DNA from 2 places in the Paenibacillus sp. FSL K6-2524 genome. Region 1 is predicted to be linked to the other one. Evidence: predicted binding sites of a transcription regulator. Region 1 holds the regulator's gene; the other holds the start of a gene.
The links. The regulator NrdR, encoded in region 1, represses ribonucleotide reductase genes. The targets are predictions, from matches to a motif close to AACACNATATATNGTGTT.
Positions count from the first base shown of each region.

Region 2: nrdI (class Ib ribonucleoside-diphosphate reductase assembly flavoprotein NrdI) is a predicted target of NrdR. The motif match lies at 2,601-2,618, and genes of this name have one in related genera.

Region 1 covers NZ_JBBOSP010000001.1:2,149,944-2,154,648, reverse strand. The annotation lists gene pstC (phosphate ABC transporter permease subunit PstC) at 1-397, opposite strand, end outside; gene NST85_RS09505 (phosphate ABC transporter substrate-binding protein) at 477-1,400, opposite strand; gene nrdR (transcriptional regulator NrdR) at 1,540-2,010, opposite strand; gene NST85_RS09495 (alpha/beta-type small acid-soluble spore protein) at 2,140-2,358, shown strand; gene NST85_RS09490 (lytic transglycosylase domain-containing protein) at 2,455-3,018, opposite strand; gene coaE (dephospho-CoA kinase) at 3,015-3,611, opposite strand; gene mutM (DNA-formamidopyrimidine glycosylase) at 3,608-4,510, opposite strand; gene polA (DNA polymerase I) at 4,544-4,705, opposite strand, start outside.
Region 2 covers NZ_JBBOSP010000001.1:3,066,263-3,070,967, forward strand. The annotation lists gene NST85_RS13915 (copper amine oxidase N-terminal domain-containing protein) at 1-1,047, shown strand, start outside; gene NST85_RS13920 (CPBP family intramembrane glutamic endopeptidase) at 1,337-2,173, shown strand; gene nrdI (class Ib ribonucleoside-diphosphate reductase assembly flavoprotein NrdI) at 2,703-3,062, shown strand; gene nrdE (class 1b ribonucleoside-diphosphate reductase subunit alpha) at 3,049-4,705, shown strand, end outside.

The DNA.
Region 1 (4,705 bases):
AGACTACGGAAGGAATACCAGCCAAGAGTTCAATTACAGGCTGCAAATACTTTTTTCCGTACTTTGGCATAATCTCAACCATAAACAATGCTGCACAAATACCAAGAGGAGCTGCAATGAGTGCGGCTAATATCGAAGTACTAAAGGAACCTATAATAAATGGTAACGCTCCGAACAATGGCGGTTCTCCGTCAGGTTTCCAGACTGTACTACCAAAAATCTCTTTAAAACTAACCCCGTTTACAAAAAACGAACTTAATCCTTTAGCTGCAACAAAGTAAACCATTGAAAATATAGTTACAATCAAAAAAGTAATACATAATGAAGTGTATATCTTACCGGTCCATTCCTCTATGATATGCGGTTGTACCCTTTTTTTCCCGCCGGACTGAGCCATGAAACCTCTCCCTTTACACAGCACAGAAAGAGGCAGATAGTTCCGCCTCTTTTCTTGCTGATATGATGTTGTGATATGTTTATTTCGTGATATTTCCTTCTACATCGCGTGTAACTTGCATTTTGCTAACTGGAATGTAACCCAGTTCAACTACATCCGCATTTTGTACTTCATCAGATTTGATGAAATCTAGGAATGCTGTTACAACTTCATTAGCCTCACCTTTAGTGTACATATGTTCATATGCCCATACAGGATAAGAACCATTTGCTACATTGTCTACATTCGCTTCCACACCATCGTATTTCACTGTTTTTATGGAATCATCAAGGTATGAAAGAGCAAGATAACCAATAGCTCCAGGTGTTTCTTTAACAAGTTTCTTTACTGTACCGGAGGAGTCTTCTTGAATCGCTCCTTTAAGGTCTTCTGTTTTTGTTCCAAGAGCATATTTCTCAAACGTAGCCCGCGTACCGGAACTGGATGGTCTATTAATGATTTGAATCGCTTGATCAGGACCCCCAACTTCATTCCAGTTAGTCACTGCACCAGTGAAAATTTGGACCAGTTGATCTTTAGTTAGATTATCGATATTCAGGTCTGGGTTTACAACAGCCGCCATAGCTACAACAGCAACTTGATGGTCAACCAATTCTGCAGCTGGAGTTGCCTCTAACTTCTCTTCAGCGAACACATCTGAGTTACCAATGTCCGCTTGTCCTCCAGAGACTTGAGTCAATCCAGTTCCACTGCCTCCGCCTTGTACTTGGATAGACACCTTCGGGTTTAAATCCATGAATTTTTGAGAAGCTTGATCAACCAAAGGTTGAAGTGCAGAAGATCCAACAGCTAGAATCGATCCGGAAAGTTCTCCTCCATTTGTATTCCCAGAGGCCGTCCCACCATTTGATTCTGTGGTGTTCTTTGCATCGTTGTTTTGACCGCACGCGGCCAATGTGAAAGTAAGGATTAGTGTCAAAACCAACATCAAACTCTTTTTCATCTCTTAGGTATCCCCCTTGTTTGTTTGTACAATACCAATTATATAAACCGAGTATCAATTCTCTGTATTAGTTTTGTAAACTCTGTGTAAAAAAATACACCCGCGAAATTAATCGCAGATGTAAAAGGCTTGTCCTATTTTATTTATCGACTCCCGTATTCTTTGACAAAAGAATCTTGAGTTCCTTCATAAACATATTAATGTCTTTGAAACGGCGATATACAGATGCAAACCGGACAAAGGCAACTTCATCGACCGGATATAATTGTTCCATAACTAATTCACCGATTTCTCTGCTCTCAACCTCTGTATTAGCTGAATGCCGTAGTGAACGTTCTGCTTCAGAGACAATAGATTCAAGTTGTTCGACAGAAACGGGACGTTTCTCACAGGCACGAATCAATCCTCGTAACATCTTTTCCCGGCTGAATTCTTCACGGCTTCCATCCTTCTTAATGACGATGAGTGGCATTTCCTCAACCATTTCGAAAGTAGTAAACCTACGACTACATTTCTCACACTCGCGTCTGCGCCTTATGGACCGATTCTCATTCGCCGGCCTAGAGTCCAGCACTTTAGTACCTAAATAATCGCAATAGGGGCATTTCAAGTCTTTGGACCTCCCTTCTATAAATATCTTATTGATTTGCAATAATACCAAAAAATAACTTATTAAATACGTAATGAAGATCGCGATCCCTGTACATAATACTCTTACCAACCCAAGGAGGTGAACAGCATGAGCCAAAACAACTCTTCGAATAACCTAGTTGTAAAACAATCTTCCGGGGCTTTAGAACAAATGAAATACGAAGTTGCTCAAGAACTTGGCATTTCTTTCCCGAAAGATGGATACGCAGGTAACCTGACTTCTTACGAAAACGGTTCGATCGGTGGTTACATCACAAAACGATTAGTGACCTTAGCAGAACAACACCTTGCAGGCCAATTCAAATAACCGATCTAGAAAGCATTGGAAGCTAAACGCTTCCAGTGCTTTCTTTCCTTATTATATATACCCTAACCTGCCCTTTAGGGGAAGTTTTTTCGTAAATTAAAATTCATCGTAAATATCGGAGTACTGCTTGTAATAGTGAGATACCCGTTGTACATAATGTCTTGTCTCACCAAAAGGAATGTCTTTGGACGATTTTAGCTGACCATCCCATCTCCCACTTTTGATCCAGTTCTTCACATTCGTTGGACCCGCGTTATATGCAGCTATCATCGCAGTTTCGTTCCCCTCAAATTGATCAAACAAATACTTCAAATACCATGTTCCAATTTCGATATTCGTTTCCGGTTCCTCTTTGACCCTATCTAACGATACATTCTTAAACTTCGCTTTGGTTAAGACCCACTCCGCGGTATCTGGCATGATTTGCATGACACCCAGGGCACCCTTCTTAGATACGGCTCCGGTCTTATAATTGGTTTCAACCCGAATAATTGCAGCCACCATCAATGGATTTAACCCATTTTTCTCCGCATGATGACGAATTTCATCCTTATATTGAATCGGGTAAAATAACGAAATCCAACTGGAATTAAAAAATACAATAACCGTAAAACTGATAAATAACAGTAACAATACCCTTTTTTTTCGAAGCCACCTCATAACAATCCCTTGTCCCGCCAAAAAATGTCGATCTGGCGTTCCGTTTCGTCGATTCCGAGGCTGTTGTCAATCAGTATATCCGCCATCTCCCTCTTCACTTCAATATCCATTTGTGCATTCAATCTATCCTCTGCCTCTTGCTGGTTAAGATTGTCTCTTAACATGAGTCGATTCAGTTGAATTTGCCTAGGTACATATACGACCATAATTTCATCGTATAAATCCTCAAGCTTGGATTCATATAACAAGGGAATATCGGCGACGACCAAACGTTGTGGATCATCCGCTTCGAACTTAGCCATACGCCGCTGCATCTCTTCTCGAATCGCAGGGTGCGTAATAGCCTCCAAGACTTTACGCTCCTGCGGATTAGAGAATATAATGCCCCCCAATTTCTTGCGATTTAGTGTGCCATCTGGGTTCAGAATAGAGGGACCATAAGTATGCACAACGGCGGCGAGCACCGGATGACCAGGCATCATCATTTCTCTCGAAATGACATCTGCATCGATTAATACTGCACCACGTTTAACTAAATATTGAGAAACCGTGCTTTTTCCCGAGGCGATTCCACCGGTCAAACCAATATTCATTCCCTCACCTCTTTACTCTTGTTGGATCGATTCGAGAGGGTTCTCTTTATTGGTGCTTTGTTAATCAGCTCTTTCGGTCTTTGACAGTTCGGGCAGAAGTGAGTGCCACGTCCTCCTACGACTGTTTTCTCCACAGCATGTCCGCATTTAACGCAAGGCTCGTCCTTCCGACCGTAAATTTGAAATGAGTGTTGGAACATCCCCATCTCCCCTTGACCGTTCACAAAGGATTTAATGGAAGACCCTCCTGCCTCTACAGCTTCTCTTAGTGTCGTAAGAATTGCAGCATACAGTAAGTCAAGCTGATCCGTACTCAGCTCATTTGCCGGAACTTCCGGGTGGATTCCTGCTCTAAATAACGCTTCATCCACATAAATATTCCCGAGTCCGACTACATATTCCTGATTGAGCAAAGCAGGTTTGATCTTCGTCGATCGCTTAGAGATCGCTTCACGAAAAGCGTCGGCAGTAAAAGAGCTATCTAGTGGTTCCAATCCCAGTTTAGCCAATGGATTACTCTTAAATTCTTCACCTGCTGGGAACAAATGCATAGTTCCAAATTGGCGAACATCTTTATATCTTAATTCGGTACCATCGCTGAAATGGAAGATGACATGCGTATGCTTCTCAACAGGATCGCTTTTGTCATACAGTCCATATCTGCCTTCCATACGTAAATGGGATACCAACACGAGACCATCCATAACAATCCGTAGAAATTTCCCCCGGCGTCCGATCTCTAAAATACGGTGACCAATCAATTCCATTTCGAATCGTTTGATGTCATCCGGTCGCTGAATTATTCTGGGGAGTGACACGGTCGCGGATTCGATTGTCTTCCCGACGATTAATTCGGTCAATGTTCTTCTGACCGTCTCTACTTCCGGCAATTCCGGCATTTTGTCCCTCACCTCATCCAGTTATTATAGGATTTACTTCGCTTCGTACCAATTTAGGCCACTGCTAACTTCTGCTTTCAACGGAACTGATAATGGAAGGGCTCTTCCCATGGTCTCCGGCACGAGTTTACTCATGATATCCATCTCATCCGGTGGAACCTCGAATACCAATTCATCGTGTACTTGAAGTAACAT
Region 2 (4,705 bases), 920 kb from region 1:
ACAGACGCGGCTGTGGGGGATCTGGTGAAATTGAACGTAGAAGAAGCCTATTCTAACGGATACAAACTTACACGTCTACCTTCTGCTGATGAAGTCATAGTGGATCAACCTCAGGTTGCTGAGCTTCAAGGACCCGATACGCTAAAGGTGAAGGGGATCGGGAGTGCGAAGATTTCACTTCAAGTTGGGAATTTTAAAGCGGAGGGGCAAATTAACGTTACTTCGCAAGAGCATCTGACGGGAGCAGTTATGCTAGAAGGTAAAGTGTTTTTGCCTATGCAATCTGTTTTCAAGATTTTGGGAGCCACCGTTAATGTTGCTAGTAGTGGAATGTATACGATCCAATTAGGAGAGAAGAGTATTGTATTACAGAAGGATAATGCTTCTGTGATAATCAACGGTGAGTCTAAGTCTCTTAAGGGGAAAACTCAGCTTGTCAACGGCGTGACCGTGATACCTGCAGACCTGCTTATCGATGAATTAAGTGTTGGAGTTACTTGGAATACGGATCTGAAGCAGGCCGAATTGCTGGTTGGAGGATCCAAGGTGGTTATCGAATCGTCGGAGACTGCCAAGATTATTAAAGCTGCAGATATTGGTAATCTAGCAAGAGTCATCGGCAAATCTTACTGGGTAAATCATAGGGGTGAGGGAGAACGGTTTAGCAAGGTAACAATTAGTGATATTATTGTGAAAAAAGATAAGTTCGGAAAGTCCTATGATATCGAGCTCAGAACCGCTAATGGGAAGACATATATAGAGCATTGTGGTGCTAGTGCCTCTAGTGTTACAGATCTCCTGAATAATCCAGTATATTACTTCAACTATAACCCATACCAGAAATATAAATGGTCACAATCCACTTGGAATAAAATCAAAGCTGGAAAAGTGGATTACGGCATGACGCCAACGCAAGTAGAATTTTCCTGGGGATCACCAACGGCTAGATCTAAGGAGGGAAATGTAGAAGTTTGGGTTTATGGGGATAGGAACTTTAATTTTGAGATCGTCTCATTCAAAAACGGTAAAGTAATCAGCTATACGTGAAATTTAACTACAAGGCGTTTGGTAGAGATACCAAGCGTCTTTTTTGTAGTGAGTAAAGAGGTTGCCATATGTAGGAATATCCTGAACAGGATGACCGTTGCTTCATAATGGGCAACTGACTATGAGTAGACTCGACCAAAGTCCAGTTAATAAATTGACTTAGGTCCATTCCATGGCTCCGCCAATATCGTTATTATTATAACAGTTCACAGAAGCTAGCAGGGGAGGGACATATACAGTACTTTATCAATTTGTATTTATTACATAGAAGAGAGTGAGTGTTTTTATAATGCAAAAAGGTTTATCAACATGGAAAGCAATACTTGCTATATTTCTAGGGATTGCAATTCTTGTTTTTGCACAAGGAACAAGTGGATTAGTGAAGTTGCTACCATTGCCAGAAGGGATTACAAATGCGATATTTAGCTGCTTATATGTATCATTTACATATCTTTTAATAAAACTATTATGCAACAAAGTGTTACATACGACTATGGCTGACTGCCGTATCACCAAACCTAAAGTTAATCCTTATTGGATAGCATGTGCAATAATATTACCTGTAGGCGTTTCGGCAATATTATTAAGTACGCCAGGGAATTTAGTAAACAATCATTTGACTGTAGGACAAATTTCGAATGTTGTTGTTATTGCTTTATTTGTTGTTGGTTTAGGTGCTGGAGTTGTCGAGGAGATGGTATTTAGAGGTGTAATCATGCGTGCGTTAGAGCGTCGATGGGGAAAACCTATAGCGATTCTTGTCCCATCTGTCATCTTTGGTTTAGTACATGCTATCGGTGCAAATATGAATATACTTGATTTATTGTTACTGTTTGTTGCGGGGACAAGTGTTGGTATTATGTTTTCACTCATTGTATACCAAAGTGGATCGATCTGGCCTAGTGCCGTTATGCATGGGATTTGGAATGTTATAATGATAGGTGGAATTCTAGATATTAATGCTGAGTATAATGCGGATGCCATTTTCTCATATGAGCTTTCTTCAGATTCATTCTTTTTAACCGGTGGAGCCTTTGGCGTAGAAGCTTCTATTATTGCGGTATGTGGTTATATTTCAGTTATTTTTCTAACATTATTCTTATGTAAAAGAAAATCAAGGCAATAACTACACTAGTGCTTGACGATTGCGAATCTCTGTAACGGAACTTAGCGACCTTATATGTGGTTTATTCCAGGTTTTTGGATTCTAACGGAACCAGCAGACGTTAATTCATCATTGTTCATACCTTTAAGCATCATTTCGAAGAAATAAGGTCTTTCAGTTCCGTTAGAATTTTTAATGACCGTAAAACCCCAAAATAAAGGCTACTGCTTCCGTTAGAATTAATGTCTGAGGAAGTCAAACTTTGATTATGGATTGAGCCTCAATAAATAAAAATAGATCATTTAAGGCGTTTGGTAGGGATACCAAGCGTCTTTTTTTTGCAAGTTTAAAAGAGGCTATTTTGGGGCAAATCCTTCTAAAACGAGCAATTAACGATAGAGTTTAGCCTATTTGCTCTCTGTTTTGGGCAAATAGCTAGGATTGACAAAGTACTATATATTGCTATAGATTAATTAATACACTACTACATATTGATGTGATAATTATTATGATATACAATCAAGAACTGTCATTGAAGGAGAATAGAAGAATGTTAATCGCTTACGATTCTAAGACGGGAAACGTGAAAAGGTTTATAAATAAGCTGAATTTACCAACGCTACAAATAGACGATCACATGACGGTGGATGAACCATTTGTGCTGATTACGTATACGACGGGATTCGGTCAAGTACCGGAGAAGGTCACTTCTTTTCTAGAGCGAAACTATCAACATATGCTCGGAGTAGCTGCTAGTGGAAATCGCAACTGGGGAAATAAATTCGCTAGAAGCGCGGATCTAATATCTGAACGTTATCACGTACCAGTGATTAGTAAATTTGAGATGGCGGGAACAAAGCGCGATGCGCTATATTTTGAGAACGAGGTGAGCCGGGTTGCGTCATATTGAACTGAACAATCTGCTGATGCAGCGAGACTCGTCCGGGTTTTTCCAATTGGAGAAGGACAAAGAAGCTGTCGAAGCGTTTATGGAAGAGGTAGGACGCAAAAGTATGACTTTTGCTGATATTCCTACACAAATCAAACACATGATTGATAATGATTACTATGAAAACTTGTATGAGCGGTATTCAGAGTCTGAGGTCGAGGAGATATTCGAATTTACACGGAGTTATAACTTTCAATTCCAATCGTACATGGCGGCTTCGAAATTCTATACAGACTACGCGCTGAGAAGTAATGATCGTACTCGTTATCTGGAGCATTATTCTGATCGTGTGGCGGTTGTGGCACTACATTTAGGAAGAGGGAATATCGATACCGTTCGTATACTTGCGGCTTCGATGATGGATCAACGACTTCAGCCAGCGACACCAACGTTCCTTAATGCAGGAAAGAGCCGTAGAGGCGAGATGGTATCCTGCTTCTTGTTAGAAATGGATGATTCACTTAACTCTATCAACTATATCATTGGTACCTGCCTACAGTTATCCAAGATTGGTGGCGGTGTGGCAGTCAATCTATCGAAACTACGTGGACGCGGTGAAAGTATCAAGGGTGTTGAGGACGCAGCTAAGGGGATTATGCCTGTACTTAAGCTGATGGAGGATGCCTTCTCCTATGCGGATCAGATGGGTCAGCGCAAAGGATCTGGAGCGGGTTATTACAATATCTTCGGTTGGGATCTACTAGAATTTCTAGATAGCAAGAAAATTAACGCTGATGAGAAAACACGACTAAAAACTTTATCCATAGGACTCATTGTTCCGGATAAGTTCTATAAATTGGCGGAGAACAACGAACCGCTGCATGTATTCGCTCCATATAGTGTATACAAAGCTTATGGCATTCATATGGATGATATGGATTTGGACGAAATGTATGATGTGTTATTGGCTGATCCGCGAGTACGCAAGAAAGCAATTATGAGTGCACGTGATATGCTGACCAAGATTGCTACAGTGCAGCTAGAATCTGGATATCCTTATATTATGAATAAGAGTAACGCCAACAAGGGACATGCGCTGAAAAAAATCGGCCCAATTAAAATGTCCAACCTATGTACGGAAATTTTCCAACTCCAAGAAACTTCGGAAATTAACAATTATGGCCAAGAGGATATCATCCGCCGTGACATCTGCTGTAATCTAGCTTCCCTAAATATTGTGAATGTAATGGAGCTTAAAAAGATTCGCGAATCCGTCCATGAGGGAATGCTCGCACTCACTGCAGTTAGTGATATGACGAACATCGCTAATGCTCCTGGCGTAGCCAAGGCAAACCGTGAGATGCATTCTGTGGGACTTGGTGCTATGAACTTACATGGATACCTGGCGAAGAACAAGATCTCATATGAGAGTGCAGAAGCTAAAGATTTCGCTCGTACCTTCTTCATGATGATGAACTATCACTCACTTGAGAAAAGTATGGAAATCGCTAAAGAGACTGGCGCTGTGTTCGCAGGATTTGAGCAGTCTGATTATGCGGATGGTTCTTACTTTGAGCGTTATGAAGAAGTCGACTATCGCCCTGTAACGGCTAAAGTACAGGAATTGTTCCAAGGAATTGATATTCCTGGTCCAGAGCAATGGA